DNA from 2 places in the Streptomyces sp. NBC_01176 genome. Region 2 is predicted to be linked to the other one. Evidence: riboswitches for the same ligand, from Rfam matches in the RefSeq annotation. Region 2 holds a riboswitch; the other holds the start of a gene.
The links. A riboswitch is a leader RNA that binds a small molecule or an ion and turns the genes downstream of it on or off. The one in region 2 is predicted to bind glycine.
Positions count from the first base shown of each region.

Region 1 (15,171 bases), 4.4 Mb from region 2:
GTACCCGTACCCGCCCGCCACCGGCGCCTGCGCGGGGGCCGCGTGGGCCTCGCGGTCGTAGAACGGGCGCGCGTTGGCGCGCAGCCACATCGCCACCGGGTCGTACTCGTCGGACATCGCGACGGTCGACACGGGCAGCCCGTCCGGAACGGCGCCGATCGACTGCTGCATCATCGCCCGCACCGAGTCGACGGCGGGCGGCGAGGTGTCGTAGACGTCGAGCCCGATGGCCAGATAGGGCGCCCCGAGCGCGGGCTGCACCCAGGTCCGCCGCAGGGAGCGGACGGCCGGGGTGCGATGCGCGTTCTGCGTGAGCAGGGCGTAGAACTGCGGGATCTCGATGCCGGGTTCGGACAGCCGCAGCGGGCCGGCGGGCTGGCGTTCCAGGCCCGCGGCGATCCGGCGCAGATCCAGCCACGGGATGCCGAGCCCGCCGCCCGGGGCGTGCGGGTTGAGCCAGAGTCCGAAGTGGTCGGGGTACAGGGTGCGGGCCACGTCGAGTCCGTCGACGACCTCGTACGAGCGGTTCCAGCCACTGGCCGAGAGCTCCTGGGCGGAGGTGACGCACGGCGCGTAACCGAGGCCCTCCACCTCCATGTTCCCGTACTGGGCGTCCGGAGAACCGCCCTGGCCGTGCCAGAGCAGCATCCACACCTGGCCGGACGACGGGGTCGCGAGCGCGTGAAGGAGCGCCTCGTAGGCGTCGTAACGCCCGGGCGTCACCTGGCGCAGCATGTGCTCGACCTGCCCGGCCGCGGCCGTGCCCGACGCACTCACCCTCAATCGCCCCTTCGCGAAGAAATCACGATGAACTCACCCATTACGCCAGCGACACCTGTGCCCGAGATGCGTCGACACCTCGCCCACACCCCGACCGAGCCATGAAACCAGCTTAAGCGGCGATCCTGACAGCGACTTGACGCACGGCTCCGGAGCTCCCCGCCGCGTCAGTAGCCCTGCCGGTAGAACGGTCGCACGTTCGCGCGCATCCACTCCCCCACCGGGTCCTGCGCGACGTCGAGGAACACCATGTTCACCGGCCGGTCCACCGGCACCCGGCCGAGGGCCCGGCCGAGCGCGTCCAGCGGGAGCGTCCGGGCGTCGCCCTCCCATCCGGCCAGTTCGACCCCGATGAACATCAGGGGGTCGTCGCCCTCGATGCTGGCCAGGCAGCGGCGCGCGGTCAGCACCACACCGGTCGCCGCGAACTCGCCCGAGGCCGCGGCCAGGAAGTCCACCGGGTCGTCCTGCCAGTCGGGTTCGGAGAGTCTCACCCGGCCGCCGCTCGCGGGACCGTCCAGCGGGGTGCGTCCGGCACGGCACAGCTCGGCGACCGCGAGGGGCGGCAGCGGTACGCCCACCACACCGCCCGGATTGATCGCGACGCCGACCTGCGGGGGCAGCCCGCGGGCGAACTCGACGGCGGGCGCGATCGTGAACGACAGATGGCTGCCGACGACCTGGCGGAACTGTTCCTCGGAGCTGAAGACCGGCACGTACGCCTGGCCCTCGATCTCCAGCGTGGGCAGGTCGAGGGGGCCCGCGTGCGGGCCACCGCCGTTGGGCAGCGGCACCCAGACGAAGCTGCGGCCGAGGACCTCGACGATGCGGCCGCCCGCCGAGGGCACTCCGAGGGACGCGGAGAGCACCTCCTCCAGTTCGTTGCCCGGCCACCCGCCGTGCGGGTGGGGGTGCGGGTGCGCTGGTGCCGGGAAGTCGGGGAAGTCCATCTGTCTACCGCCTGCTGTGAACCGCTGATCCGGTGTTCCGGTGTCCTGGTGTGCTGTTCTGGTGCTCCGGCTGGAAAGGTTAGTGGGCGCCCGCGACCCTCTCGTACGACGATGTCCCGTTCTCCCGCGCCGGCTCCCGTCCGGCCCTCCGTCCGGCCGGCTCCGCGCTCACGTACGACGCGCCCTCCCGTACGACGGACGCGCGCACGGCCGGTCCCCGCGCACCCGTCTCCCGTCCGTCGTCAGCCGTCAGCCGTCAGCCGTCAGCCGTCAGCCGTCAGCCGTCAGCCGTCGAAGTCGATCCGGCGCAGCACGTCCGCCGCTTCGCGGTCGAGGAGTACCGCCGAGCCGCAGCCCTCGGGCAGTTCGCCCCGCTCGACGGAGCGCAGCAGCCGGCTCAGCGCGCCCCGGTGACGCGCGAACGCGTACCGCGAGACGCCCCGGCCGCGCTCGCGCTGGCCCTCCAGCGCGGTGCCCGGCGTGACGTCGAGGAGCAGGAGGTGGAGGGTGCCGCCCCGGCGGCGGGCCTCGCGGGCGAGCCAGCGGCGCACCCAGGTCTGGGTGCCGCAGTCGTGCACGACGACGCCGGTGCCGGAACGCAGCGTGCGGCGCAGGCCCGCGTAGTGCGCGAGACGGACGAGGGGGCGGTAGACCGCGTAGGGGAGCCGGCGGGCCAGCCGGCCGTCCCAGCGGTCGCGGGTGTCCTGGGAGTCCACGCGCCGGCCCGCGACCGCGCGGCGCATCAGGGTCGACTTGCCGCTGCCCGGCAGCCCGGTGACCACCACGAGGTCCGCCGTGCCGAAGTACAGGCCGTGCGGGCTGTGTCCGGCCCGCTCCCTGAGGTCGCGGACCACGGCCGCCGGAAGCGTGCCGCACGCCTCCCGGGCCGCGGTACTCGGCTGCTGCGGCAGCGCGAGGGCCGAGGTCGTCGCGTACGCCCTGGTCCTGTTCACCGTGATCGTCCTCCCCTTGGGTCCGGAGTCCCATCCCCGTCGAGTGTAAAGAGAAGGTAATGCGCGGTGGTTCCTGTTTCCGTGTTCGGACTGCCACAGGCCGGTTACAGATGCGGACTGCCGTCATCGGACGGCGCGTGCAATGATGTGCCCGCCAACTGCATACCGGCCGCTTGAATCCGCGCGGGAGAGTTCCCAGTGACGTGCACACACCCGTGTGACGTACGTGCTGCTGGGACGCCGAAGGAGCAAGTCCCTCCCTTGAATCTCTCAGGCCCCGTTACCGCGCGGGCGAGGCACATCTGAAAAGCGGGCCGCTGACCGGTGGCTCCACCCAAGGTGCAAGTCGTGACCTCCGTTCGCGGGGTCGTGATGAACCTCTCAGGTTCCGATGACAGATGGGGAGGAACGACCTCGCCGTCATGCCTTGGGAGCCCCACCGATGAGCAGTAACGCCCCCCGCCGTACCGCGCTCGATGCCCTGCATCGCTCGCTGGGCGCGACGATGACCGACTTCGCGGGCTGGGACATGCCCCTGCGGTACGGCTCCGAGCGCGACGAGCACGTCGCCGTCCGCACCCGCGCCGGGCTCTTCGACCTCTCGCACATGGGCGAGATCACGGTCACCGGCCCGCAGGCCGCCGCGCTGCTGAACCACGCGCTGGTCGGCAACATCGGCTCCGTCGGCGTGGGCCGTGCCCGCTACACGATGATCTGCCGGGCGGACGGCGGCATCCTCGACGACCTGATCGTGTACCGGCTGGCCGAGACCGAGTACATGGTCGTCGCCAACGCCTCCAACGCCCAGGTCGTCCTCGACGCGCTGACCGAGCGCGCCGCCGGTTTCGACGCCGAGGTCCGCGACGACCGGGACGCGTACGCGCTGCTCGCCATCCAGGGCCCCGAGTCCTCCGGCATCCTCAAGTCGCTGACCGACGCCGACCTCGACGGCCTGAAGTACTACGCGGGTCTACCGGGCACGGTCGCGGGCGTCCCGGCGCTGATCGCGCGCACCGGCTACACGGGCGAGGACGGCTTCGAGCTCTTCGTGGCCCCGTCCGACGCCGAGAAGCTGTGGCAGGCGCTGACCGAGGCGGGTGCGCCGGCCGGGCTGGTCCCGTGCGGTCTTTCCTGCCGCGACACGCTGCGCCTGGAGGCGGGCATGCCGCTGTACGGGCACGAGCTGACCACCTCGCTCACCCCCTTCGACGCGGGGCTCGGGCGGGTCGTGAAGTTCGAGAAGGAGGGTGACTTCGTGGGGCGCGAGGCCCTGGAGGCCGCCGCCGAACGCGCCGCCGCGAACCCCCCGCGGGTGCTCGTCGGGCTCGTCGCCGAGGGCCGCCGCGTCCCGCGCGCCGGGTTCGCCGTCGTCGCGGACGGCGCGGTCGTCGGCGAGGTCACCTCCGGCGCCCCCTCCCCGACGCTGGGCCGGCCGATCGCGATGGCCTACGTCGACGCCGCGCACGCCGCACCGGGCACGACCGGGGTCGGCGTGGACATCCGGGGCAGTCACGAACCGTACGAGGTCGTGGCGCTGCCGTTCTACAAGCGCCAGAAGTAGGTCCACCAGGGCTCGGGCGCGTCGACGTGACGTACCTCGTTCGCGCCCTGTCCCCTGGCCCTCGTCCGGGGACACCCGACACCCCGTCCGTACCCGTTCATCAGCACTCCCCCGCGTACAGGAGAATTCAGGCCATGAGCAACCCCCAGCAGCTGCGCTACAGCAAGGAGCACGAGTGGCTGTCGGTCGCCGAGGACGGCGTCTCGACAGTCGGCATCACCGAGTTCGCGGCCAACGCGCTCGGCGATGTCGTCTACGCCCAGCTTCCGGAGGTCGGTGACACGGTGACCGCGGGCGAGTCCTGCGGGGAGCTGGAGTCGACCAAGTCGGTCAGCGACCTGTACGCGCCGGTCACCGGCGAGATCGTGGAGGCCAACCAGGACGTCGTGGACGACCCCTCGCTGGTGAACTCCGCGCCCTTCGAGGGCGGCTGGCTGTTCAAGGTACGCGTCACGGACGAGCCGGACGACCTGATGTCCGCCGACGAGTACACCGCCTTCACCGCCGGCTGAGGAGTCACCGCATGTCGCTTCTGAACACGCCCCTTCACGAGCTGGACCCGGACGTCGCGGCCGCCGTCGACGCCGAGCTGCACCGCCAGCAGTCCACCCTGGAGATGATCGCCTCGGAGAACTTCGCTCCGGTCGCGGTCATGGAGGCCCAGGGCTCGGTCCTGACCAACAAGTACGCCGAGGGCTACCCGGGCCGCCGTTACTACGGCGGCTGCGAACACGTCGACGTCGTCGAGCAGATCGCCATCGACCGCGTCAAGGCGCTGTTCGGCGCCGAGCACGCGAACGTGCAGCCGCACTCGGGCGCCCAGGCCAACGCGGCCGCGATGTTCGCGCTGCTCAAGCCGGGCGACACGATCATGGGCCTGAACCTCGCGCACGGCGGGCACCTGACCCACGGCATGAAGATCAACTTCTCCGGCAAGCTCTACAACGTGGTCGCGTACCACGTGGACGAGGAGTCGGGCCAGGTCGACATGGCCGAGGTCGAGCGCCTCGCCAAGGAGTCCAGGCCGAAGCTGATCGTGGCCGGCTGGTCCGCTTACCCGCGTCAGCTGGACTTCGCCGCCTTCCGCCGGATCGCGGACGAGGTCGGCGCGTACCTGATGGTCGACATGGCGCACTTCGCCGGCCTGGTGGCGGCGGGGCTGCACCCGAACCCGGTGCCGCACGCCCACGTCGTCACCACGACCACCCACAAGACGCTGGGCGGCCCGCGCGGTGGCGTGATCCTCTCCACCGCCGAACTGGCCAAGAAGATCAACTCCGCGGTCTTCCCGGGCCAGCAGGGCGGTCCGCTGGAGCACGTGATCGCCGCGAAGGCCGTCTCCTTCAAGGTCGCCGCCTCCGACGACTTCAAGGAGCGCCAGCAGCGCACGCTCGACGGCGCGCGGATCCTCGCCGAACGCCTGGTGCGGGCCGACGTCACCGAGCACGGTGTCTCGGTCCTGTCGGGCGGCACGGAGGTGCACCTGGTCCTGGTCGACCTGCGCAACTCCGAGCTGGACGGACAGCAGGCCGAGGACCGGCTCCACGAGGTCGGCATCACGGTCAACCGGAACGCGATCCCGAACGACCCGCGGCCCCCGATGGTGACCTCGGGCCTGCGCATCGGCACCCCCGCCCTCGCCACCCGCGGCTTCCAGGCCGAGGACTTCACCGAGGTCGCGGACATCATCGCCGAGACGCTGAAGCCGTCCTACGACGCGGACGCCCTCAAGGCCCGGGTGTCCGCTCTGGCCGACAAGCACCCGCTGTACCCCGGCCTGAAGTAGTTCGCGCGGAACGTACGATTCTTCGGGGCGCCGCGCACACTGGAAGCACAGCTGTGTGCGGCGCCCACCTCATGCACCACCCCGCTTGCTAGGAGTTCCCGTGGCCATCTCGGTCTTCGACCTGTTCTCGATCGGCATAGGCCCGTCCAGCTCCCACACGGTGGGCCCGATGCGCGCCGCACGAATGTTCGCCCACCGGCTGCGCAACGAGGACCTGCTGCCCGCCGTGGCCTCCGTCCGGGCCGAGCTGTACGGCTCACTGGGCGCGACCGGGCACGGGCACGGCACCCCGAAGGCGGTGCTGCTCGGACTGGAGGGCGCCTCGCCGCGGACGGTGGACGTGGAGGGGGCCGACGGCCGCGTCGAGGAGATCAAGGCCTCGGGCCGCATCAGCCTGCTCGGCGAGCGGGAGATCCCCTTCTCCTTCGACGACGACCTGATCCTGCACCGGCGCAAGGCCCTGCCGTACCACGCGAACGGTATGACGATCTTCGCGTACGGCGCCTCCGGCGAACCGGTGCTGGAGAAGACGTACTACTCCGTCGGCGGCGGCTTCGTGGTCGACGAGGACGCGGTGGGCGAGGACCGCATCAAGCTGGACGACACCGTCCTGAAGTACCCCTTCCGCACGGGCGACGAGCTGCTGCGGCTGACCCAGGAGACCGGACTGTCGATCTCCGCGCTGATGCTGGAGAACGAGCGGGCCTGGCGCACCGAGGAGGAGATCCGCGAGGGCCTTCTCGGCATCTGGCGCGTGATGCAGGCGTGCGTGTCGCGCGGCATGTCCCGCGAGGGCATCCTGCCCGGCGGCCTGCGGGTGCGACGGCGCGCCGCCATGTCGGCCCGCCAGCTGCGCGCCGAGGGCGACCCGCTGGCCCACGCGATGGAGTGGATCACCCTCTACGCGATGGCGGTCAACGAGGAGAACGCGGCCGGCGGCCGGGTCGTCACCGCCCCCACCAACGGTGCCGCGGGCATCATCCCCGCGGTGCTGCACTACTACATCAACTTCGTGCCCGGCGCCGACGAGGACGGCGTGGTCCGCTTCCTGCTGGCCGCCGGCGCGATCGGCATGCTCTTCAAGGAGAACGCGTCCATCTCGGGCGCCGAGGTCGGCTGCCAGGGCGAGGTCGGCTCCGCCTGCTCGATGGCGGCGGGCGCCCTCGCCGAGGTCCTGGGCGGCTCCCCCGAGCAGGTCGAGAACGCCGCGGAGATCGGCATGGAGCACAACCTCGGCCTCACCTGCGACCCGGTCGGCGGCCTGGTCCAGATCCCCTGCATCGAGCGCAACGGCATGGCCGCGGTCAAGGCGGTCACCGCCGCGAAGATGGCGATGCGCGGCGACGGCTCCCACAAGGTGTCCCTCGACAAGGTCATCAAGACCATGAAGGAGACCGGCGCGGACATGAGCGTCAAGTACAAGGAGACGGCGCGGGGCGGGCTGGCGGTCAACATCATCGAGTGCTGAGGGAATTCGCACGGGTACTGACCTGCGCGTGCGTGTGATTCCGCGCGGTCGGGTCCTTCTCTGCGTGCGCGGCGGAGAGTCTCCGGAATGTCCCTGAGAGAGGCGGGGCCTCGGCCGGAGCCGAGGACATCCGCATCGTCACCAGCTCCGGTATCCGTCCCGACCTCGGACCCCGAGAATCTCCTGATGCGGGCTCGTCGAGTCCGCCCAGGCCCGGCGACGGCCGGTGGAGGCGCCCCACCTCGTCGCCCCGGTGCCGCTACGCCCGCTCCCGCCCGTCGACGGTCGGGCTCATCCCGGCGCACTCCCCGGCCGCAGCAGCAGTCGGGACGTCTGATCCACGAGTTGCCGCAGGACGGGCAGGTAGCGCTCGTCACCACCCAGGTCGCCGAGGATGCGGTGCGCCTCGTCACGGAACTTGTGGATCTCGTCCTCGTAGCGATCGAGAACGGCGGGTGTGAGGAGGAGGCCGGCCAGGGCCGATCGTGACACGGGGGACGTTCTCGCACCGGCGTGCAGGTCAAGGATGCGGTGCCTGAGATCGGGCGCCGCGTCTTCCAGAGCGCATGCCGAAAGATAGGTCGCCGTGCCGTTCAGCAGGTCTTCGTTCCGTCCGGAGGCGATGTCCTCCTGGTCGTTGAACAGCTGCCACAGGATGCCGAACACGGAGCCGAACTCCCGCCACAGATCGATCCGCCGGGCCTCCGCGCCCGCGAAAATCGCGGCCATCGCCGTGATCATGCCGAAGGGGGCGCCGGATTTTTCCCGGTACGCCGTGAGGACCGAGTTCCGGGACGCGGAGCCCACGTCCGCGCGCATGTCGCCCAGTTGTCCCTGGGCGGCGGTGATCCCGCAGTCGAGGATCTCGGCCGTCAGAGCGCCGCGGACCGGCTCCGGGACCCGTCGCGAGCCGACCGCCCTCAGAGCGAGCACGTGTCCCGTGACCACGGCCGCGAGGAGGGCTTCGTGCGCGGTGAGGCCCGCCGGCGGGTGCGCGCCGTACCCGTCCGCCAGGTCGTCGAGGTAGCAGGCCGAGGTCCACCACAGCACGTGCACGGCGGAGAGCGGGACGGCGGGTTCGGGGCTGCCCGTCTCGACGCCGTGCACGACCAGCGGCAGCACCGACAGAGGGTATTTCATCTTCTGGTGGCCCAGGAGTTCCGTGACGACACTCCTGACGGAATCCGCCGACGGGCCGAGCCCCTCGAGGATCGACCCGATCTCCTCCTCTATCTCCGAGGAGAACTTCCGATGGAGATCCAGATAGGCAGCGGGAGTCATGTGATGGTCCGTGCTTCCGTGGTGGATGTCAGTGGGCTCGTTTCGGACGACGGCTTCGGATCGACCGGGGCACGGAACGCGCGACGGCGGCCCCGGGAAGGACGTCAGACGGTGGCCGCGGCTCGCTCGTGCTCCGTCAGCGGCGGGCTTTCCAGAAGAGGCTTCTTCCGGCCGAGGTAGATCAGGGCGAGCATGTCGGGCATGAGCAGCCGGGCGGGCGGTTTCTCCATGCTCATCACGTCCAGCAGGATGCGGAGGGCGCGGGGGTTGCGCGCACCCGCGTCGACGGCCTTGTCGACGAAGGCGGCGAGGTTCCGTTCGAGCCGGGTGGGCGGCTGTGCGCTGGCACCCGGGTAGAACACGTCCTGGCCCACGGCCAGGCTCCACGCGTTCTCGACCGGTCGGGCCGCGGCTCTTTGGATGCGCCGGGACGTGCCGGGGGCACGCAGGTCGTGCCGTCGCAGGATGCCGCGCAGGGCGACGACGCTCTGTGCGGCGGCGCTCAGTCCGTGACCGTAGACCGGGTTGTAGCCGGCGACGGCCTCGCCGAGGACGGCGAAGCCGTCGGGCCAGCGGGCGGCCTTCTCGTAGTAGCGCCTCCTGTTGGCGGTGCTACGGGTGGTGACGACGTCCGTCTCGGGCTCGGCGCCGGCGAGGAGTTCACCGATGACGGGGTGCGGCAACTTGAGCGCGAAGGGCACGAACTCCTCGTTGTCGCCGCTGGGCTGACCCCCGCGGGTGCCGGCGAGCGTGACCAGCCAGCGGCCGCCTTCGATGGGGGTGATGATGCCGCCTCTTCCCGGGTTCCGGCGGGGGTCGGCCTGGACGTTGACGATCGGGAAACCGGCGCCGGCGGTGCCGGGAGCACGGTAGATCCGGCTGGCGTAGCCGACGCCCGCGTCGACCGTGCGCTCGGCCACGGGTGGAAGGCCCAGGTCCCGGAGCCAGCCAGGGGCGCGGCTGCCACGCCCGCCGGCGTCGACGACCAGATCGGCGGCAAGGGTGCTGTCGGTGCCCGCCGCGCGTATACGGACGCCGGACACGCGTCCGGCGTCGCCCTCCAGGGACAGCAGTTCGGTCTGCTGCCGCAGAGAGATGCGCCGGTCATCGAGCACCCTGGCGCGGATCACGGCGTCGAGCAGGTCGCGGCTGCACAGAAGGTTGATGTGGCGGGCGTGGTCGAAGCGACGGAACCACTGGCCCGACGGAGCTTTGGACACCAGGTCGGTCATGATGCGCGCGGTCCGGGCGCCCTGGCCGACGAGCCGGTCGACGACACCCGGCAGGAGTTCCTCGAGGGCTTTGACCCCGCCGGACCACAACACGTGGGCGTGCCGGGCCTGCGGCAGCCCCTTGCGGGGTCGCGGGCCGTCCGGCAGGAGGTCGCGCTCGACGATCGTGACGTCGGCGTGGTCGGCGAGCACGGCTGCCGCGAGCATGCCCGTCATGCCCCCTCCGATGACCACGGCGGTTCGGCGGGGCGCGGATCTGTGGGGCATGTACGGAACTCTCTTCTGTTGCAGGGACGGAGTGGACGGCTGACCTCGCCGGCCGCACACCACACCGCATCATGCGCGACGCCTTGTCGCTGCTGCGCGCGGAGTGCTCCGAGCCCGGCCGGCCGCCGGGTTGTCGCGGGACACGGCCACGACGGTGCGGTGGACGTGTCCGGCCGAAGGCTTCCCACCTGAGGGGCGGTTCGATCTCCCGCGGGCACCGTCGCCGCGCGTCACCGCCCGGCGGCGTGGGACAACCGCCCGCCGGGCTCTACCCGTTCGCCGGTACGAGGCCGGCGCGGCGGCGCCTCATCGGTCCCCGTCGCACACCGCGTACCGCGCCGGCGTCTCCCCTGACCAGCCAGGGTCGCCAAGGGGGTTCACAACAGAGTTCTCTCGTCGGCCGCCGCCGCGGCGGCACGGGCCGCCGCGACGACGGGGGACGTCCGCAACGCGCGCGCCACACCCACCAGGGTGGTACGCGACGCGAAGCCCGCGGTGCTCTGCGCGACGGCCACCCGCGCGGCGGGCGCGTCGTCGGTGTGGGAGCGGACGGCAGCGGCGATCATCGCCGCGAGACCGATGCGGAAGGCGTCCTCCGCGCCGTGGCCCGCCGCTCGGGCCACGGTCTGCGCGTCGGACCGGACCCGGTCGTCGAGGTGCGGGCGCACCAGGTTCAAGCCGTCCTGGATACCGGCCTCACGCCGGGTGAGGCGCACGGCGCAGGACGAGTACCAGGGGATCGGCGCGGCGAGCGGCATGCCGGGAGCGGCACTGCTGAGTTCACGCCACAGTGGGCCGAGCCGTCTCCAGGTCACCACCGCACGCCAGAACGCGACCAGCCGCGGGCCGTACAGCGGCAGTGTGAAGCCGACGGTGGCGACGGTGGCGGCCAGGCCCACGAGGCCGGGCGCCAGGACGGTGCTCAGGACGTCCCAGTCCCGGCCGGCCCACCGGGCCACCACCGCGGTCAGCTTCAGTGTGCTGAAGGACAGATTGAGCAGCCAGCCGGCCACGAGCAGCCACAGGCCGGCCCGCAGCCATCCGTGCACCTGGATCGCCCAGCGCCAGCACAGCACCGTGGTGGCGATCGCGGCGGTCATGTGGCCGAGCAGATACAGCACGATCATCTGCCCGATCCAGGGCGAGGTGGCGTAGTAGGTGTCGAGGTCCGTCCGCCGCTCGACGGGGGCGTCCCCCAGTACGAAGAGGAGGACCAACAGGACGATCACGACGGCGTAGCCGCTCTGCCAGCGCCGCGCGAGACGGCGCACGTGGTCGGCGGGACCTCCGCGCCAGTGCAGGATGAGCACCAGGCAGGAGGCGCTGTAGGCACTGACGACGGCGTAGACCAGAAGGGCGGCGAGATTGGGGATGCCGCTCGCCCTGTTCACGGCGGCGACGGTGGGCGGGGCGGCGAAGGCGAACCCGGCGCCCCCCAGGAAGATCACCCAGCAGACGCATCGAACCAGTGGATCACGCCAGGATCTCACCAGCTCGGGCAGTTTCGAGGCGAGGCCGGCCCACAGGGCCAGCGCGGGTATGTAGTAGGTCGAGGCGCCCACGGCTCAGACCTTGTACCGGCGTTGTCCCGGTGACGCGGTGATCCGGCGGACGGGAGCCGCCCGTTGACCCGCGACGACGTGCCGCTCGGGCAGGGCGAGCCACGGGCTCGTGGCGGTGCCGTACGGGAACTCCCCTTCGCGAAGGACGACCTGACGGCCTCCGACCTCGGCCACCCGGGCGAGCCGCGCGGCGACGAGCACGTGGGGGGCCGAGGGAACGGGCGGGTGCGGCCCGTCGGTCACCCGGCGGATCAGGTGCCGCGTTTCCCTGGCTCTTCCTGTACGCACTGTTCTCCCCGCGAACCTTTGCGTGGGCGCCCGTGGCCCGGAATCCGCCGAGCCTCACCCTGCCCGTAAATATGCCAAAGCCGGTACCCCTTCGGCCAGCTCAGGCTCTGCGCGGCGCAACAAGCTGCGGGGCCCAAGTACCGATCAAACGGGACTTGCACCGATCTGGTTCCGGTGCGTCCGATGCCCGCGCGACGGGCTTCGGCCAGATCATCGGCATGCGCCGCCCGCCGGAGCGCGCACTGTGGACTTCCCCGTCCACCGACAGGACGTCGGTCGGTCGTTCGAGGGTGGGGTGGGCGATGCGGGGGAACGTGACTCGGAGAGGTCGCAAGACCGGTGAATCCCCGAATCCCCCCTCGCGGGGGCGGATTCGCTCGCACCCGTTCCCCACGCACGGAGGAGTCCCCCATGCTCCGCGGCATCGACGTCAGCGCCTACCAGTCGTCCGCCTACTCCACCGACGGGCTCTCCTTCGTCTTCATCAAGGCGACCGAGGGCCGTTCGTACGTCAATCCGAAGCTCACCGCCCAGGTGAAGACGGCCCGCGACGGCGGCTGCGTCGTCGGTTTCTACCACTTCCTGTGGCCCGGCGACATCACCGCCCAGGCCGAGTACTTCGTCGGCAAGGCCCCGGAGAAGGCCGGTGACCTGCTCGCCGTCGACTGGGAGACCACCGGTGACGGCACCCACGCCAGCAACGCGGAGAAGGACCGCTTCGTGCGCAAGGTGAAGGAGCTGAGGCCGGGCCACCGGGTCCTGCTCTACACGAACCGCAACTTCTGGCTCAATGTCGACACCACCTCGTACGCGGGGGACGGCCTGTGGATCGCCGACTACGTGACCGCGGGCGAGCCCCGCATCAAGGCGAAGTGGCGTTTCCATCAATACACCGACAACCCCGTGGACAAGGACGTCGCGCAGTTCTCCAGCAAGGCGGCGCTGCGTGAGTGGGCCGCGGACTGACCGGCGGGCGTACGGCGTGGGTCCGACGGGGTCGGGCGGCGGTCCGGACCTGGGTCACCGACCGACGCCGGGTGACCGGCGTCGGACGGCCGGCATCGGAGGACCGCACCGATGTCAGGCTTCCCCCGGCGCCGGCCGTCCGGCGCCGGGGTGTCGCGAAATATCAGCCGCGGAAGTCCGCCGGGCGCTCCGCGGACGCCTCCGCCAGTGCCTTGGTCACCGCCTCGAGACCCTTCTGGAGGCCGTACACCGGGGTGCCGGGCTGCTGCCGCCAGGATGCGTCGATGCCACCCGCGTCGACCGTGTCGAAGCCGAGTTCGTCGATGAGGTCGCGTACGACCCGCTTGGCGGCCTCGTCGTCGCCGGCCACCGGCAGGGCCATGCGGTCGGGGTCGCCCGCCGGGCGGTGCCGGTCCAGGATGTCCTGCGCGAACGTGCCGTTGAACGCCTTCACGACGGGGTGGCCGATCTGCTGGGACGTCCAGCGGCTCTCGGTGAGCCCGTCGTCCTCGATCGCGGCGATCCTGCCGTCCCGCTGCTGCGGGTAGTAGTTCCCGGTGTCGATGACGGCGACTCCGTCGGCCGCCCCGTCCAGCACACCGGACGGCAGGTCGGGCACCGCCTTCAGCGGGACCGTGACGACGACCACCTCGGCACCGCGCGCCGCCTCCCCGACCGCGACGGGCGTCGCCCCGGTCTCCTCGGCCAGCGCGGTCAGGGTCTCGGGACCGCGCGAGTTCGCGACGGACACGTCGTGTCCGAGGGCGGTCAGCCGCCGGGTGAGGTTGCCGCCGATGTTGCCCGCGCCGATGATGCCGATCTTCATGAGTGCCAGGCCCTTCAGTGGTTGATACTCCTGATGGCGAGCATCAACCCCGCAGCGGGAAAGGCTATTCCGGGGGCGTACGGCAATCGGGTGAGCGCCCCCGTCGTTTCACCCCCATGGCTTCATCCCACGGCTCGCGCGCGGCTCACGGCCTCGCACGCGCGGCTCACGGCTTCACCACGATCTTGCCCAGGTGCGTGTTGTTCTCCATCAGGCGGTGCGCGTCCCCGATCCTGTCGAGGCCGACGAACACCTCGGCGACCGGTGGCCGGAAACCACCGTCCCGCAGGCCCGCGTTGAGGAAGGCCGTGGAACGGCGGCAGCCTCCCGGGGTCGAGGTGAGGGCGGCGTTCGCGTACGTGTGGAGGGTGAGCGGCCAGTTCCAGGGCAGCTCGGCCGGGCGCCGGTCCAGCCAGCCGTAGACGACCATCGCACCGCCGTCCGCCAGCGCCTCGCCCAGCGCCCGGAACTCCGGCCCGCCGATCGCGTCGAAGATCACCTCGGCCCCCTTCCCGCCGGTGAGCCGCCGGACCTCCTTGGGCACGTCCTCCTCGCCGGAGACGAGCACGTGCTCCGCCCCGAGTGCGAGAAGCCGCCGCTTCTTCGCCCCGGTCCGGGTGGTGGCGAGCGGGATCGCGCCGACGCGGCGGGCGACCTGGATCGCGGCGGTGCCGACCCCGCTCGACGCGCCGGTGATCAGGACGTGGTCGCCGGGCCTGAGCCCCGCGGTCTCCAGCAGGGCGCCGTACGCGGTCGTGTAGGTCAGCCACGACGCCGCGCCGGTGACCGCGTCCACCGACTCCGGGCGCGGCACGACCGCGGTGCCGGGCAGCACGATCCGTTCCGCGTACACGCCCTGCGCGCTCATCTCGATGCCGGGGCCGGTCGTCACGGGGTCGCCCACGGCGAAGTCGTCGACGCCCTCGCCGACGGCCTCGACGGTGCCGGACGCCTCGTAACCGAGCCGTGAGCCGGGCAGGGTGGGCTGGTAGTAGTACGTCCCCGCGCGGAACAGGGCCTCGGCCCGGTTGAGGCCCAGCGCCTCGACACGGACGAGGACCTGGCCGGGGCCCGGATCGGGTACGTCGACGTCCTCGACCGTCAGGACCTCGGGACCGCCGAGTTCGTGAAAGAGCACGGTGCGTGCGGAAGTTGATGACATGCCGACGACGCTAGAAGCGCGGCGCGAGACGATCCATGCCTGCCGGTCGCGCTTTCCTGTCCGTGCGTCTCGCCGTGCGGTCCACGCGT
Region 1 covers NZ_CP108600.1:3,471,918-3,487,088, forward strand. Annotated here, with positions in the region: gene OG199_RS14700 (enhanced serine sensitivity protein SseB C-terminal domain-containing protein) at 1-777, opposite strand, end outside; gene OG199_RS14705 (enhanced serine sensitivity protein SseB) at 948-1,730, opposite strand; gene OG199_RS14710 (AAA family ATPase) at 2,015-2,689, opposite strand; glycine riboswitch at 2,858-2,979, shown strand; gene gcvT (glycine cleavage system aminomethyltransferase GcvT) at 3,126-4,244, shown strand; gene gcvH (glycine cleavage system protein GcvH) at 4,379-4,756, shown strand; gene glyA (serine hydroxymethyltransferase) at 4,768-6,030, shown strand; gene OG199_RS14730 (L-serine ammonia-lyase) at 6,131-7,498, shown strand; gene OG199_RS14735 (polyprenyl synthetase family protein) at 7,790-8,779, opposite strand; gene OG199_RS14740 (FAD-dependent oxidoreductase) at 8,884-10,278, opposite strand; gene OG199_RS14745 (MAB_1171c family putative transporter) at 10,656-11,840, opposite strand; gene OG199_RS14750 (hypothetical protein) at 11,844-12,128, opposite strand; gene OG199_RS14755 (glycoside hydrolase family 25 protein) at 12,540-13,094, shown strand; gene OG199_RS14760 (NADPH-dependent F420 reductase) at 13,258-14,007, opposite strand; gene OG199_RS14765 (zinc-dependent alcohol dehydrogenase family protein) at 14,087-15,082, opposite strand.
Region 1: another riboswitch for glycine. It lies ahead of gcvT (glycine cleavage system aminomethyltransferase GcvT); the one in region 2 lies ahead of gcvP (aminomethyl-transferring glycine dehydrogenase).

Region 2 (15,171 bases):
CCCGCAGCAGAAGGTGCGCGACCAGCGCGACCGGCACCAGGGCCGACGCGATACCGAACAGCTGCCACGCCAGGTCCAGCCAGGGCCGGCCCGGCGCGGCCGATGCGTTCAGCGTGGCGGCCTGGTCCTTGAGACCGCCCGGTTTGGTGACCGATCCGACAAAGCTGATCAGCGCGGACACTCCGCTCGCACCGAGCGAGAGACCCAGGACGAGCAGAGTCTCGTCCCGGAAGGTCCTTCGCGTCAGCCGCTCTCCAGGAAAAGAACCGGCCGGCGACCCCGCCTCCACCTGCACTCCCGCCTCCAGTTGAGTAATCCCGCCTCATCCCCATCTTCGCCCCGCTAGGGTCTCGAAAGAAGTTGCGAAGATCGTGCGCGACAGGCCGTCGGGGGACGGACGCCGTACGGGCGTGCCTCCCCTTCTCGCCCTCTCCCGGCTTTCATACGGCTGTCTCGCGGCACCGGCTCACCCACGGAGGGCACCACCGTCATGGGACGTCACAGCTTGCCCCACCCTTCCGGGGCGGGCGCGGCCGACCCCCGTCCGCGCCCGCGCCGCCGCACGGTGGCCGTCGCGACGGTACTGGTCCTGACGGTCGTCGCGGGCGCTACGGCCGCGGTCGACGGCGGTCTGTTCTCCATCGGTTCGTCCTGCCAGGACAGCGCCGTGCACATCACGGTCGCCGCGTCGCCCGACGTGGCGCCCGCCCTGAAGGCCCTCGCCGACCACGCCCGTGAGGGCCGCATCACGTCCGACGGGCGCTGCATCGACGTCACCGTGACCGCCCGCGAGTCGTACGAGGTCGCCGACTCGCTGCGGTCGGGCAAGCCCGCCGGCATCCAGGCGTGGGTGCCGGACTCCGACGTGTGGGTGGACGGGGTCACCGCACGAAGCGGGGCGATCCAGGTCACCGAGGCGGGCAACGTCGCGTCCTCACCGGTCGGTGTCGCGATGGTCCCGTCCGCCGCCACGTCACTCGGGTGGCCCACCAAGACGTACACCTGGACCGAACTCGCCGACGCCTCGATGCGCGACGACAAGCTCAGGCTGGGCGCGGCCGATCCGGCGCACAGCGCGACCGGCCTGCTCGCCCTGACCCGGCTCGGCGGCGCCGCGCACGGGAGCGAGGGCGGCGGCATTCGGGCCGCGGCCCTGGCCAAGACGCTCTCGCCGCGCACGTCCGACAGCGACCGCCAGGTACTGGACACCCTCCCCCGCGACTCCTCCGGTGCCGAACAGAGCGACCCGAAGCGCAACCAGGCGCTGTTCCTCTCCGAACAGTCGGCGTTCGTCCACAACTCCTCGTCCGACCACGGACTCGGGCTCGACCTGTTCTATCCCAAGGACGGCTCACCGCGGCTCGACTACCCCTTCGCCCTCGTCGACCGGCCACGGCTGAGCACCGACGAGAGCCGGGCCGCGCTGCGCTTCATGACGCTGTCGGGCGAGTCGGAGGGGCAGCGGATCCTTCAGCGGTCCGGGTTCCGCACGGACGACGACGAGGTGCCCGGCCCGCTGGTCGCCAAGGCCGGCGGCCGTGCCCCGCAGCCCTTCGACCTCGCCGCGGCCGAACCCCTCCCGGAGAAGGCGGTCGAAGAGACGCTCGGCACGTGGACGATCACGGTGCAGAGCGCCCGGATCACCGCCGTCGTCGACGCCTCCGCGTCCATGTCGCAGCAGGTGCCGGGCACCGGCCGGACCCGTATGGACGTCACCAAGGCCGCCCTGCTCCAGGCGCTCGCCACCTTCACGACGGAGGACGAGATCGGGCTGTGGAAGTTCTCCACCCGTCTCGACGGCGACCGCGACTACCGCGTACTCGTGCCGACGGGACGGCTCGGCGACCGCGAGGGCGGCAACGCCCAGCGGGCGAGACTGGCGGCGGCCTTCAACGCCCTGAATCCCGTGCCGAACGGGGCGACGGGCCTGTACGACACCACCCTCGCCGCGTACAAGGCGGCCACCTCCGGCTATGCGAAGGGCAGGTTCAACGCACTGGTCCTGCTGACCGACGGCGTCAACGAGGACCCGGGAAGCATCTCGCGCGCCGCTCTCGTCTCCCGACTGCGGCAGCTCTCCGACCCGCGGCGCCCGGTGCCGCTGATCGCGATCGCGGTGGGCCCGGACGCGGACAAGGCGGAGGTCGAGGAGATCGCCAAGGCGACCGGTGGCTCGGGCCAGGAGGTCAGCGATCCCTCACAGATCCACTCGGTGATCCTCAGAGCCATCGTGCGAGCGGCCGCCCGCAGCCAGGACTGACGGCCCTACCCGCACCCGCGGCCGGGGCTGCCGGCCGTACGCACACCCGCCGCCGAGGCGGCCGGCCGTGCCCATACCCGCCGCCGAGACCGCCGGCCGTGCCCACACCCGCCGCCGAGACCGCCGGCCACCGGCCGCCGTACCCACACCCACCGCCGGCGCCGGCGCCGGGATACTCACATCCTCAGCCGGCGCCGAGCCGGTGCTCACCCGAGAGGTACCGGCTCCGGCAGCCCCACCGGCCAGGTGTGCACCGGCTCCCCGAGGTGCATCAACTCGCCGTAGCGCCGGGTGGTCGCGGCCAGCGCGGCCTCCCGGCCCAGTCCCTTCTCCAGGGCCTGGTGGAAGGTGGCCGCCTGCCAGGTCGCCCCGTTGACGCGCAGCCGGCACCGGTCCTCGATCACTCCGAGGTAGAAGTCCCGGTCGACGGGCTCCACCCCCCAGGCGTCCAGCCCCACGGCGGCGAGCGGCAGCAGTTCGTCACGGACCAGGGTGACGGCGTCGACCTCCGCGATGCCGCCGTACCGACCCCGTCGCGGCCACTCCAGGCGCGCGTCGATGCCGTGGCGGCAGGCGGCGTCGAAGTTCGCGGCGGCGGACGCGAACGGCAGCCGTGTCCACACCGGCCGCGCCTCCTCGGCGAGGGCGCGGACGAGCCCGTAGTAGAAGGCCGCGTTGGCGACGACGTCGGTGACACTGGGCCCCGCGGGCAGCACGCGGTTCTCGACGCGCAGATGCGGGACCCCGTCGGCGATGCCGTACACGGGCCGGTTCCAGCGGTACACCGTGCCGTTGTGCAGGACGAGTTCGGCGAGCTTGGGAACGCCTCCGGCGTCGAGGACCTCGAGGGGGTCCTCGTCGTCGCAGATGGGCAGCAGGGGCGGGAAGAAGCGCAGGTTCTCCTCGAAGAGGTCGTACGCCGAGGAGATCCACCGCTCGCCGAACCAGGTACGCGGCCGCACCCCCTGGGCCTGCAGTTCGGGCGGACGGGTGTCGGTGGACTGCTGGAACAGCGGCGGCCGCGACTCGCGCCACAGCTCACGGCCGAACAGGAAGGGCGAGTTGGCGCCGACCACGACCTGCGCGGCGGCCACCGCCTGCGCCGCGTTCCACACGTCAGCGAAGCGTGCCGGGGTGACCTGGAGGTGCAACTGCACCGAGGTGCAGGCCGCTTCGGGCGCGATGGACTTCGACGTGCACACCAGGCGTTCCACACCGTCGATGTCGAGCGCGAACTCCTCACCGCGGGCGGCCACGATCTGGTCGTTGAGCAGCGTGTAGCGATCACCGTCCGACAGGTTCGACGACACCAGGTCGTCACGGTCGATCGTCGGCAGAATCCCGATCATCACGATTCCGGCATCGACCTCGGCGGCTTTCCGGTGCGCATATGCCAGTGAAGTACCTAGCTCCTCCGCGAGCTGGTCGAATACCCGGCCGCCCAATCGGTGTGGAGCTATGTTGACTTCCAGATTGAACATGGCAAGTTCTGTTTGGAAATCTCGGCTCGCAATCCTCTCGAGTACTTGCGCATTCATCATCCTGGGCATGCCGTCGGGTCCGGCGAGATTCAGTTCGATCTCCAGGCCCATGAGATTCTTCGGGCGATCGAACCGCTTCTCCTCCAGCAGCCGCGCCAGCCCCGCCAGACACTCCCGGAGCTTGCCACGGTAGCGCTGGCGATCGGACAGGTCGAACGACCCTGCCACGACCTTCTCTCCCATCGAAGTGTCCCTCCTCGAAGGGCGGGCCGACCCTCGGACCCCCGCCGTCCCGGTGGATGATGCCCAGGCAGGCCGATCGATAACGCCCTGGAGGGCCCCGTCGGCCGCTACGCTGTGGGCAGGTGTCCAGCGGCACATTCACGAGGCATGGACCACTGCCTGTTTTCAGCCTGACATGATCTCGTGAAAAACGCCGACGAGAATCGGCCGACCGCTCGCGCGAAGTATTCCGAGGTCATCGTCGCACATCGCCGTGGAACCGGGATGAACCCTCTGCTTTCGCCGACCGAATACCGCCTTGCTCTTCATATTCGGACCGACTAGACGAAACACCGTCTGAACACCTGTCGTATAAACTCCGCAAACGAGGCAGAGAGTTGGCGCTCGCGGTCCCAGGTCCTGCCGTCGAGGTGACACGCGGCAGGCGACACCCCCGTCGGCAGATCCAGACCCCCCGCCCCTCCGACCCGAGAGCTGACAGCGCCGTCCGCCCCCGCCCCCTCGCGCCACTGTGCCTGTCGAATGAGAGGCGACCCACCATGCCGCTGCACGTACCTCCGGCTCCCGCGCCCGCCCTGCGCACCGTTCTCACGGCACTCGGTTCCCCCACCGCAGTCCGCGAGGCCCGCACCCCGTCCCTGCGGATGGCCGAGGGGCCGGTCACCCCCGAACTCCCTCTGCCCGTACACGTCCTGGACCGGAGCGATCCGGCGGGTACGTCCACCACACGCCTCGCCGCGTGGCGCTTCCTGATCCGCTGCGGAGAGCGCTCGGTGGCGGCGGCCGACACGATGCTCACCCCCGACGGCTGGGCCTTCTCGCACTTCTTCGAAGGCCCCTACATCACCGCCACCGAACGCGCCCTGCGTCAGGCCGAGAACATGAAGCAGTCGTTCCAGGCGCGCCTGCTGTCGGTGCCCGAGCTCTACATGCTCACCCTCTGGCTGCACGGGGACTGCGCCGCCGACGGCGCCACCGGCCATCCGGCCCCCACCGACCTCCTGGTGCCGCTGGCACCCGCACCGCCCGGCATCGCCGCCCACCGCCCGCATCGCGTCGCCGAGTTCCTGCCGGTCCTCACCCATCGTCTGACCGCCGCACCCCTGCTCAGTTCCCCCGCGTAGCCACGCGCGCCCCTCATTCGCGTCCGTCCGCGTGCCCCGCAGCCGTTCTCCGGCCGCGGGGCACGTCGCCGCGCCGCGCGACGGTCGGCCGGCACACGGGCGGACCGGGTCCGAACCGGCCCGCTCGTTCGGGCCCAACCCTGCTCGTACGAGGGGAAACGCGCCTGTGACCGTGCCTGACTAGCCCCATCCGACCACCGCGAACCCCCCGAAGGGACGGTGCAGTTGCGATGAACCGTCCGCGCGGGTGACGCGTCTCCAACCTGTGAGGAGCGCTGCTGCGAAATCCCTGCGGATTGACGCCCGTAGGGCAACACTGGGTTCCAAACACACACCACGGGGGGCGGCCATGAGCAGTTCGAGCCGCGAATCAGACACCACGACCAGCACACACCTCTCAACCCAGCGAAAGATCCCACCCATGTGCCAGCACCAGCCACCCTGTCCGTCAGCCGAATCAGCCGACCGGGAGTCCGCGCGTCTCGCGGCGCACCACCCGGAGCAGGGATGGAGCCTGCTGTGCAACGGCGTTCTGCTCTTCGAGGACACCGGTGAGCTCCTGCCGGACGGCCAGATCATCGCGCCGCACCGCCCGCTGGGCAGCGAGCACGTGATGACGGCCGCCTGAGCCGCACACACGAAGGGCGACAGCCCGGACAGAACGAGGGGCCGGCCGGAGACACACTCTCCGCACCGGCCCCGACGCATGTCCGGACGCGATCACTCCCCGTGACTCCACGAGGACCCTCCGATCCGGACATGGTCCACGCGGCGCTCCACCCCCACGCCCGCCTACCCGCCTACCTGCCTACTACGGTCTGCCCGAACGGACATCCCCCTCTGCCTCTCCACCTCCTGAAGTGCCGCGGACGAAACGCTAGCGTCCCTTCGTGAGCCTCCGGGCAGCCGGATAACCGTGCCGGACCCGGCCTCGGGCCCCGCCCCGACGACATCCGGTTCACCTCTACGGACCTCCCCAGAAGCGAGCAAGGCGGTCATGGGACTCCTGCACTCCCCCGATCGTGGGCAGCACCACCCGACGTCCGGTGACCGCACCGCCCAGGAGGACCCCGCGGCGCTTCAGGAACCGGTGAACGATTCCGTGCTGGGCGCGGATCGGGCAGGCGTGCCGCCGGTGGGCTTGGGGCCCGTCGGCATGGAACCCGTCGGCATGGGGCCGGTGAACGGGGCGCCGTCGGACGAGCGGCCCGAGCGCACGCGCCGCCGTCGCCGCCCCGGCCCGTTCACCCTGCTGGCCCTGCCGGGGCTGACCGTCGTGCTGGGCTTCGCGGGGTTCATGGCCGCGACGGGCCGTCTGCCCTCGGCCTGGTCGGAGGACTCGGACGGGCACACGGCGACCGCGGGCGACACCGCGACGGACCGAGTCGACGCGTCGTACGTCCCGTGGCTGCGCGAGGCGGCCAGGACCTGCGCCCTCCTGAAACCGTCCGTCCTCGCCGCCCAGATCGACCGGCGTTCCGGCTGGAACACCGACCCGGCCACGCTCTCCGGCACGGTGGGCATCGCGGGCTTCACCGAGAGCCAGTGGCACACCTGGGGCAAGGACGCCGACGGCAACGGAAGGTCCTCACCGCGCGACCCCGTGGACGCCATCATGGCGCTCGCCCGGCAGGACTGCGCTCTCGCCGAGGACGTCACCCGGCTCAGAACCCGTGGCACCGTGTCGGGGGACCTTCTCGACCTCACCCTGGCCGCCTACACGGTGGGCACGGACTCCGTGACGCGGGCGGGACGCGTGCCGGCGACGGCGCGGACGTATCTCACCGAGGTCAAGGACCTGTCCGCGCGGTACAGGACCTTCGACCGCGAGGAGAACGCGAACCCCGGCAGCGGCAAGGCGAGCGGAGTACTGGCCCCGCCGGTGACCACCCTGGTGATCAGCTCCCCCTTCGGATCGCGCAAACACCCCCTCACGGGCGTCACCAAGCTGCACACGGGCGTGGACTTCGCCGCTCCGCGGAACGCGCCGGTGTCCGCCGCACGGCAGGGGCAGGTCGTGTTCGCGGGAATGACCAAGGCGTACGGCAACCGCGTCGTGATCGATCACGGCACGATCGGCGGCAGGCGGCTGGAGACCACGTACAGCCACATGTCGTCCCTGCTGGTCAGGGCCGGTCAGAGCGTCGAGAGCGGGGCCGCGGTCGGGTTCGTCGGCTCCACGGGCCTGTCGACGGGCCCGCACCTGCACTTCGAGGTGCTCGTCGACGGCGCGTACACCGACCCGATGCCGTGGCTCGCCGTCGCCCACTGACCGGCGGGACGACGGACACGGAGAAGGGGACGTGCCCCGGCTTCAAGCCGGGGCACGTCCCCTTCTGATTCCCGAACGACTCCGGTCCCCGAGGGTCCAGCAGCCGTTCCTGGCCCGTGAGGGCCGGTCCTCAGGTCATCGGCCGGCCCTCGTCGGCCTAGTCCTCGTAGGCGTCCAGCGGCGGGCAGGAGCAGACCAGGTTCCGGTCGCCGTACGCCTGGTCGATCCGGCGCACCGGCGGCCAGTACTTGTCCGCGGCCGCGACCCCGGGCGGGAAGACGGCCTGCTCACGCGTGTACGCGTGCTTCCACTCACCGCCGAGCGCGGCGGCGGTGTGGGGCGCGTTCCGCAGCGGGTTGTCGTCCACCGTCCAGTCGCCCGAACCGACCTTCTCGATCTCCGCACGGATGGCGATCATCGCCTCGCAGAACCGGTCGAGCTCGACCAGGTCCTCGGACTCGGTCGGCTCGATCATCAGCGTGCCCGCGACCGGGAAGGACATGGTGGGCGCGTGGAAGCCGTAGTCGATGAGCCGCTTGGCGACGTCGTCGACGCTGACGCCGGTCGCCTTCGTCAGCGGACGCAGATCGATGATGCACTCGTGGGCGACGAGCCCGCCGGGACCGGTGTACAGCACCGGGTAGTGCGGCTCCAGACGCTTGGCGATGTAGTTCGCCGACAGCACGGCGACCTGCGTGGCCCGCTTGAGGCCCTCGCCGCCCATCAGCCGGACGTACGCCCACGAGATGGGCAGGATGCCCGCGGAGCCCCAGGGCGCGGCCGAGATCGGGCCGACACCGGTCTCGGGACCGGCGGCGGGCTGCAGCGGGTGGTTCGGCAGGTACGGCGCCAGGTGCGCGCGCACGCCGACCGGGCCGACGCCCGGACCGCCGCCGCCGTGCGGGATGCAGAACGTCTTGTGCAGGTTGAGGTGCGAGACGTCACCGCCGAAGTGGCCCGGCTTGGCGAGGCCCACCAGCGCGTTGAGGTTGGCGCCGTCGACGTACACCTGGCCGCCCGCCTCGTGCACCTGGGCGCAGATGTCGGCGACATGCTCCTCGAACACACCGTGCGTCGAGGGGTACGTGATCATCAGCACGGCCAGCTCGTCGCGGTGCTGCTCGATCTTGGCACGCAGGTCCGCGATGTCGATCTCGCCGTCCTCGGCGGTCTTCACGACGACGACCTTCATGCCGGCCATCACGGCGCTCGCGGCGTTCGTGCCGTGCGCCGAGGACGGGATCAGGCAGACGGTGCGCTGCTCGTCGCCGTTGGCCCGGTGGTAGCCGCGGACGGCGAGCAGACCGGCCAGCTCGCCCTGCGAACCGGCGTTGGGCTGCAGTGACACCTTGTCGTAGCCGGTGACCTCGGCGAGCCTCGTCTCCAGCTCCTCGATGAGCGTGAGGTAGCCCTGCGCCTGCTCGGCGGGGACGAAGGGGTGCAGCTGGCCGAACTCGGGCCAGGTGACCGGCTCCATCTCGGTGGTCGCGTTGAGCTTCATGGTGCAGGAGCCCAGCGGGATCATGCCGCGGTCCAGCGCGTAGTCACGGTCGGAGAGTTTGCGCAGGTAGCGCAGCATCGCGGTCTCGGACCGGTACTGGTGGAACACCGGGTGCGTGAGGTAGTCGTCGGTGCGCAGCAGCGCCGCGGGCAGGGTGTCCTCGGTGCTCGCGTCCAGCGCCTCGATGTCGCCCTCGACGCCGAACGCGGCCCACACGGAGCCCACTTGCCTGCGGGCGGTGGTCTCGTCACAGGCGATCGACACGTGGTCGGCGTCGACGAGGTGGAGGTTGACACCCTGGTCTCGCGCGCTCGTGACGATGTCGGCGGCGCGGCCCGGCACGCGGACGGTCAGTGTGTCGAAGTACGCGCCGTGCACGACCTCGGCGCCGCCGGCCTTCAGCCCCTCGGCGAGGAGCGTGGCGTAGCGGTGGGTGCGGCGGGCGATCGTCCTCAGTCCGTCCGGCCCGTGGTAGACGGCGTACATGCCGGCCATCACGGCGAGCAGCACCTGCGCGGTGCAGATGTTGCTGGTGGCCTTCTCACGGCGGATGTGCTGCTCGCGCGTCTGCAGGGCGAGCCGGTACGCCTTGTGTCCGTCCGCGTCGACGGAGACGCCGACCAGCCGGCCGGGCAGGCTGCGCGCGAACTGCTCGCGCACCGCCATGTATCCGGCGTGCGGACCGCCGAAGCCCATCGGAACGCCGAACCGCTGGGTGGTGCCGACCGCGATGTCGGCGCCGAGCTCGCCGGGCGAGGTGAGCAGGGTCAGGGCGAGCAGGTCGGCGGCGACGGTGACGACCGCGCCGAGCTCGTGCGCCTGCTCGATGACGGGCTTGAGGTCGCGTACGGCACCGGAGGCGCCCGGGTACTGGATGAGCACGCCGTTGATCTCGCGCTCGGCGATCGCGGCCGGGATGCCCTCGCTCAGGTCGGCGACGACGACCTCGACGCCGGTGGGTTCGGCGCGGGTCTCGATGACGGCGACGGTCTGCGGCAGGGCGTCCGCGTCGATCAGGAAGAGGCCCTTCTTGTTCTTGCCCATGCGCCGGGACAGCGCCATCGCCTCGGCGGCCGCGGTGCCCTCGTCCAGCAGCGAGGCGCCGGAGGTGGGCAGGCCGGTCAGCTCGGCGACCACGGTCTGGAAGTTGAGCAGCGCCTCCAGGCGGCCCTGCGAGATCTCCGGCTGGTAGGGCGTGTAGGCGGTGTACCAGGCCGGGTTCTCCATGACGTTGCGCAGGATCACCGGCGGCGTGAAGGTGCCGTAGTAACCGAGGCCGATCATCGGGTCGAGAACCTGGTTGCGGTCCGCGAGGGAGCGCAGCTCGGCCAGGACCTCGGCCTCGGTGCGCGCGCCCGGGAGCTCGAGCGCCTCGGCGTTCTTGATCACGTCCGGCACGGCGGCGGCCGTCAGTTCGTCCAGCGAGCCGTACCCGACCTGCGCGAGCATCTTGGCCCGGGCTTCCGGGGCGGGCCCGATGTGGCGCTGCTCGAAGGGGATTCCCTGTTCGAGCTCGGAGAGCGGAATGCGATGGGCGGTCATTGCGGAGGCCTCCTGGTCACACACGACCTTCGAGGGGCACCACGGCGCGGGTGCCCCGACGGCCTCCCCCTCTGTCATCTGACCTGAGAGCTTCACCGGTCCGCCCGCTCGCTGCGACCCGGCTTTCACCGTCGGTGAGAGCGGAAGGCGTCAGCCCCGCTCTGCTTTCCAGAGTGACCTCGTCCGTGCGGTACGTGAGCCTGAGAGATTCCGGGGAGGATTTGCTCCTTCGGCGCCTCCGATGGTGTCTGGAGGACTCTCCCGCACGGGATCAGCAGCCGTTTGCCAGGGTACCAGCGTGAACAACGCACGGGCTTTCGAGTGGCCACCGTCACGAATGTGCTCTTTCGTAGTGCCTACGGATGAGTTGCAATCGAGTGGAGGGCCCGTGCAGACCGACATCGATCCGCGCAATCTGATCGGCCGCAAGGCGCTCGACCGCAATGGCGCCAAGATCGGCACGGTCGACGAGGTCTACCTGGACGACGCGACCGGCATACCGGAGTGGGCCGCCATACGTACGGGCCTGTTCAGCAGGGACGCCTTCGTGCCCCTGGAGCCCAGCGAACTCGTCGAGGGCAGCCTGCGCGTCCCCTTCGAACGCGCCCTGATCAAGGACGCCCCCGATTTCGGCGTGGGCCGTCATCTCTCTCCGGAGCAGGAACTCCAGCTGTACCACCACTACGGACTCGACGTGACTCCCCCGGCCCCTCCGCCGGACCGCGACTTCGGCCGCCTGGCGGGAACGGACGATGTCTGAGGCACCCCTTCGGCAGCGCGGGTGACCGCGTCCGGCGTACGGCGGACCTGGCGACCGGCCGCCGACGGCCCGCGCCGCCCGGCCCGTCCCCGGCCGAATGCCGGACGGGCTCATGCCCTCCCGGGCGCAGCGGCGGACACACCGGACGAGTCCTCGGGTCTTCGGGGCACCAACGGCAGCGGGTCCGCCGGCTCCAAGGCCGCGTCGTCCGTACGGAACGTCCGCACCCGCCCCGGTTCCGAGTCGGGCGTCTCGAACCGCACCGTCACCCTTCCCAGCCCGCTGCCCTGCACCCACCCGTGCCCGTACTCGGCGTGGTGCACGTCGTGCCCCGCGGGCCAGCGCCGCTCGGCCGCCGGCACCTGTTCGGCGGCCGGTTCCTCCGGCGCCTCCTCGTCGGGGTGTTCCTGCGCCGCCGTCTCCTCCTGCGCGGCCCTGGCCTGTGCCTGGGCCTGCGCGAAGAGGTCCTCCTGCGTGTAGTCGGCGAGCCCCGAGACGCCGACACCCAGCAGGCGTACGCCCCCCGTCGTATCCACCGCCTCCAGGAGCCGCCCGGCCGCCTCCCGGACGACCGCGGGGTCGTCCGTGGGCCCCCGGAGCGTCTCGGACCGGGTCAGCGTCGAGAAGTCGTATCTGCGCACCTTGAGCACGATGGTCCGTCCCGACAACCCCGCCCGGCGAAGCCGCTGCACACACCGGTCGGCGAGCCGCTGCACCTCGAGCCCGACCCGTACGCGGTCATGGATGTCCACGTCGTAGGTGTCCTCGACCGAGACGGACTTCGTCTCCCGCTCGGCCACCACGGGCCGCTCGTCGCGCGCCAGCGCCATCGCGTACAGCGCGTGCCCGTGGGCCTTGCCCAGCAGCCGTACGAGCTCGTCCTCGCCCGCCTCGGCGATCTCGTCGACCGTGTTGATCCCGCCCCGCCGCAGATGATCCCCGGTGGCGGGCCCCACGCCCGGCAGCGTCCGCACCGGCATCGGTCCGAGCATCGCGCGCTCCGTCCCCGGCTCGATCACCACCAGGCCGTCGGGCTTGGCCTGCTCGGAGGCGATCTTGGCGAGCATCTTGGAGGCCGCGAGCCCCACGGAGCCCGTCAGGCCCGTGACGGCCCGGATGTCCGCGCGCAGCTTCACCCCGGCCAGCCGCGCGGAGGCGTCGTCCCAGGCCGTTCCCCCGGCCTCCAGATCGACGAAGGCCTCGTCCAGGCTCAGCGGCTCCACCAGGGGGGACAGCGTCCGCAGCAGCCCCATCACCTGGTCGCTGATCTCCCGGTAGAGCCCGAAGCGCGGCACGAGATACGCGGCGTTCGGCGCGAGCCTGCGCGCCTGGGCCATGGGCATCGCCGAGTGCACCCCGAAGACACGGGCCTCGTAGGAGGCGGTGGCTACCACGCCGCGCAGTCCGAGGCCGCCCACCACGACGGCCTTCCCCCGCAGGCTCGGCTTGGACGCCTGCTCCGCAGAGGCGAAGAAGGCATCCATGTCGAGATGCAGGATCGTGGGCGCGTTTCTCACACCCCCGATGCTGCCCTACGCCACTGACATCCCCCGGCACTCGGGCGCCCCCGCTCACCGCGCCGCCCGCCGAACCGGGCAACATCGCGACGCCGGAACGCACCGACCCCCGGCCGCGCGGACCGTCGGACCGCCCCGGCCCTCAGACCGCTCGGTTGCGCCGGCGTGCCAGCTCGTCCACGGGGTTGTGTCCGACGAGCGTCTCGCCCGTGTCCACCCGCTCCCCGTGCAACTGGGAGAGGGCGTTCTCGACGTCCCGCCACACCACGCCCACGGCGATCCCGAAAACGCCCTGGCCGCCCTGGAGCAGGGCGTGGACCTCGTCGGGCGAGGAACACTCGTAGACGGTCGCGCCGTCGCTCATCAGCGTCATCCGCTCCAGGTCCCGGAAGCCGCGCTCCCTGAGGTGCTGGACCGTGGTGCGGATGTTCTGCAGCGACACTCCCGTGTCGAGGAACCGCTTCACGATCTTCAGGACCACCACGTCCCGGAAGCTGTACAACCGCTGCGTCCCCGACCCGTAGGCGGGCCGCACACTCGGCTCGACCAGACCCGTCCTGGCCCAGTAGTCGAGCTGCCGGTAGGTGATGCCCGCGGCGGCGCACGCCGTGGGTCCCCGGTAGCCGATCTCCTCGGCAGCCGTCCCGCCCTCGCCCGGCACCGCTGTCGGCCGCTGTGGAACGTGGTCGGCCGTGCTGTCGTGATGGGGGTACCCCCTGCTCGAGCCGAGCCGAGAGCTTGGGGGAGGGTACGGGCCGCTCTCCCCCAGACCGCGTCCGGGGGCACCCCCAGCCGTACCGTCGCCGCTGCTTCTCACGCCGACCTCCGTCCTTGACCTGCCTTCTCGACGGTAGGCAGTCACCAGGGGTGCGTCAACGATCGCCACACTCGGCACGCCGAGTGATAATCACCCTGAGAGTGGTTTCCCGTGTCCCACCGCGGGGAAAGGCTAGCCGAATGCTCTCGGAGTGAGCCGCAGCGCGCCACAGTCGCCACGGGCAATTGCCGACCGGACTACTCCGATCCCGTGACGCGGCACAGCTGCGGGAACGGGTGTCCGGGCGCCCGGCCGCGGCACCCGCCCCGTCACTGGCTGTTGGTCCCGAAGTCCTCGGGCGAGATCTGGTCGAGGAACTCCCGGAACTTCTCCACCTCGTCCTCCTGCTCGTCCGGAATCGCGATTCCCGCGTCGTCGAGCACCCCGTCACTGCCGTAGATCGGCGTTCCGGTGCGCAGCGCCAGCGCTATGGCGTCGGACGGACGGGCGCTGACCTCGACCCCGCTGGCGAACACCAGCTCCGCGTAGAAGACCCCCTCGCGCAGATCGGTGATGCGCACCTCGGTGAGCTCCTGGCCGACGGCTTCCAGCACGTCCTTGAACAGGTCGTGGGTCAGCGGTCGTGCGGGGGCCATGCCCTGCTGGGCGAAGGCGATCGCCGTCGCCTCCCCCGGTCCGATCCAGATGGGGAGGTAGCGATCGCCTCCCACTTCACGCAGGAGCACGATCGGTTGGTTGGAGGGCATTTCGACCCGGACACCTACGACATCGAGCTCGTTCACACAGCAACCCTAGGCCGTGCCCGGGACGTTTGGGTAGTCGAGCACAGAACGGGTGGGCGATCCGGCCGACTGTCAGGCCCCGAGGTCAGGGCAGCCTTACGCCCAGCGCGGTCTGCACCAGTGCGGCGTGCAGCCTCACCGTGAGCCCCGCCAGCTCCTTCGTACGCGCTTCCGCGTGCGCCCTGGTCTGCGGATTGCGGTGGCGCCTCAGCGGGGCCACCACCTGGTCCACCAGCCCCGCGTCCCGTTCGGCGGCGGCCTTCATCGCCCGCAGATGGCGTGGCTCGATACCGAACCGCCCCAGCTCGACGACGAGTGCGGCGACCGTCACCGCCTCGGCGTCGTACGTCCCCTCCGCCAGTGGGGCGATGAGCCCGTACGACTCCCACTCCTGCAGCTCCTGCTCGCCGATCTCGGCGGCGGCCAGCAGCTCCGACCGGCCCACCCGCACCGCCGTGGGCGCGTCGGGCTCCGGCAGCTCCGCGTCGCCCCCGTCGCGCTGACGTCCCAGGGAGGGCAGTCGTACGGGCTCGCCGCGCTCCAGGGCGTCCAGGTGCTCGCGGATGACCTTCAGCGGAAGATAGTGGTCCCGCTGCATCCTCAGGACGTGCCCGAGCCGCTCGACGTCGTCCGCGCTGAACTTGCGATACCCCGAGGGCGTCCGCCGCGGCTCGATGAGCCCCTCCGACTCCAGGAACCGGATCTTGGAGATGGTGACCTCGGGGAACTCGTCACGCAGCGCGTTCAGCACCGCGCCGATGCTCATCAGCCCACTGTCCGCTGCGGCGGTACCGTTGCCGGCACCGCCGCTCGGTGTTCGAAGCATGGACCTTCCTGGGGGTCCCCCCGGACGGAGTCTGGGGAAGGGTCAGATACCTCGCTGGCTCGCGTAGAAGACCAGCCGGTACTTA
Region 2 covers NZ_CP108600.1:7,902,642-7,917,812, reverse strand. Annotated here, with positions in the region: gene OG199_RS34335 (CPBP family intramembrane glutamic endopeptidase) at 1-295, opposite strand, end outside; gene OG199_RS34330 (substrate-binding and VWA domain-containing protein) at 491-2,260, shown strand; gene OG199_RS34325 (glutamate--cysteine ligase) at 2,467-3,984, opposite strand; gene OG199_RS34320 (hypothetical protein) at 4,524-5,108, shown strand; gene OG199_RS34315 (DUF5999 family protein) at 5,530-5,736, shown strand; gene OG199_RS34310 (M23 family metallopeptidase) at 6,280-7,380, shown strand; gene gcvP (aminomethyl-transferring glycine dehydrogenase) at 7,538-10,423, opposite strand; glycine riboswitch at 10,602-10,697, opposite strand; gene OG199_RS34300 (PRC-barrel domain-containing protein) at 10,812-11,183, shown strand; gene OG199_RS34295 (DNA polymerase IV) at 11,294-12,700, opposite strand; gene OG199_RS34290 (MerR family transcriptional regulator) at 12,843-13,517, opposite strand; gene OG199_RS34285 (bifunctional nuclease family protein) at 13,787-14,260, opposite strand; gene OG199_RS34280 (MerR family transcriptional regulator) at 14,346-15,086, opposite strand; gene OG199_RS34275 (FHA domain-containing protein) at 15,129-15,171, opposite strand, start outside.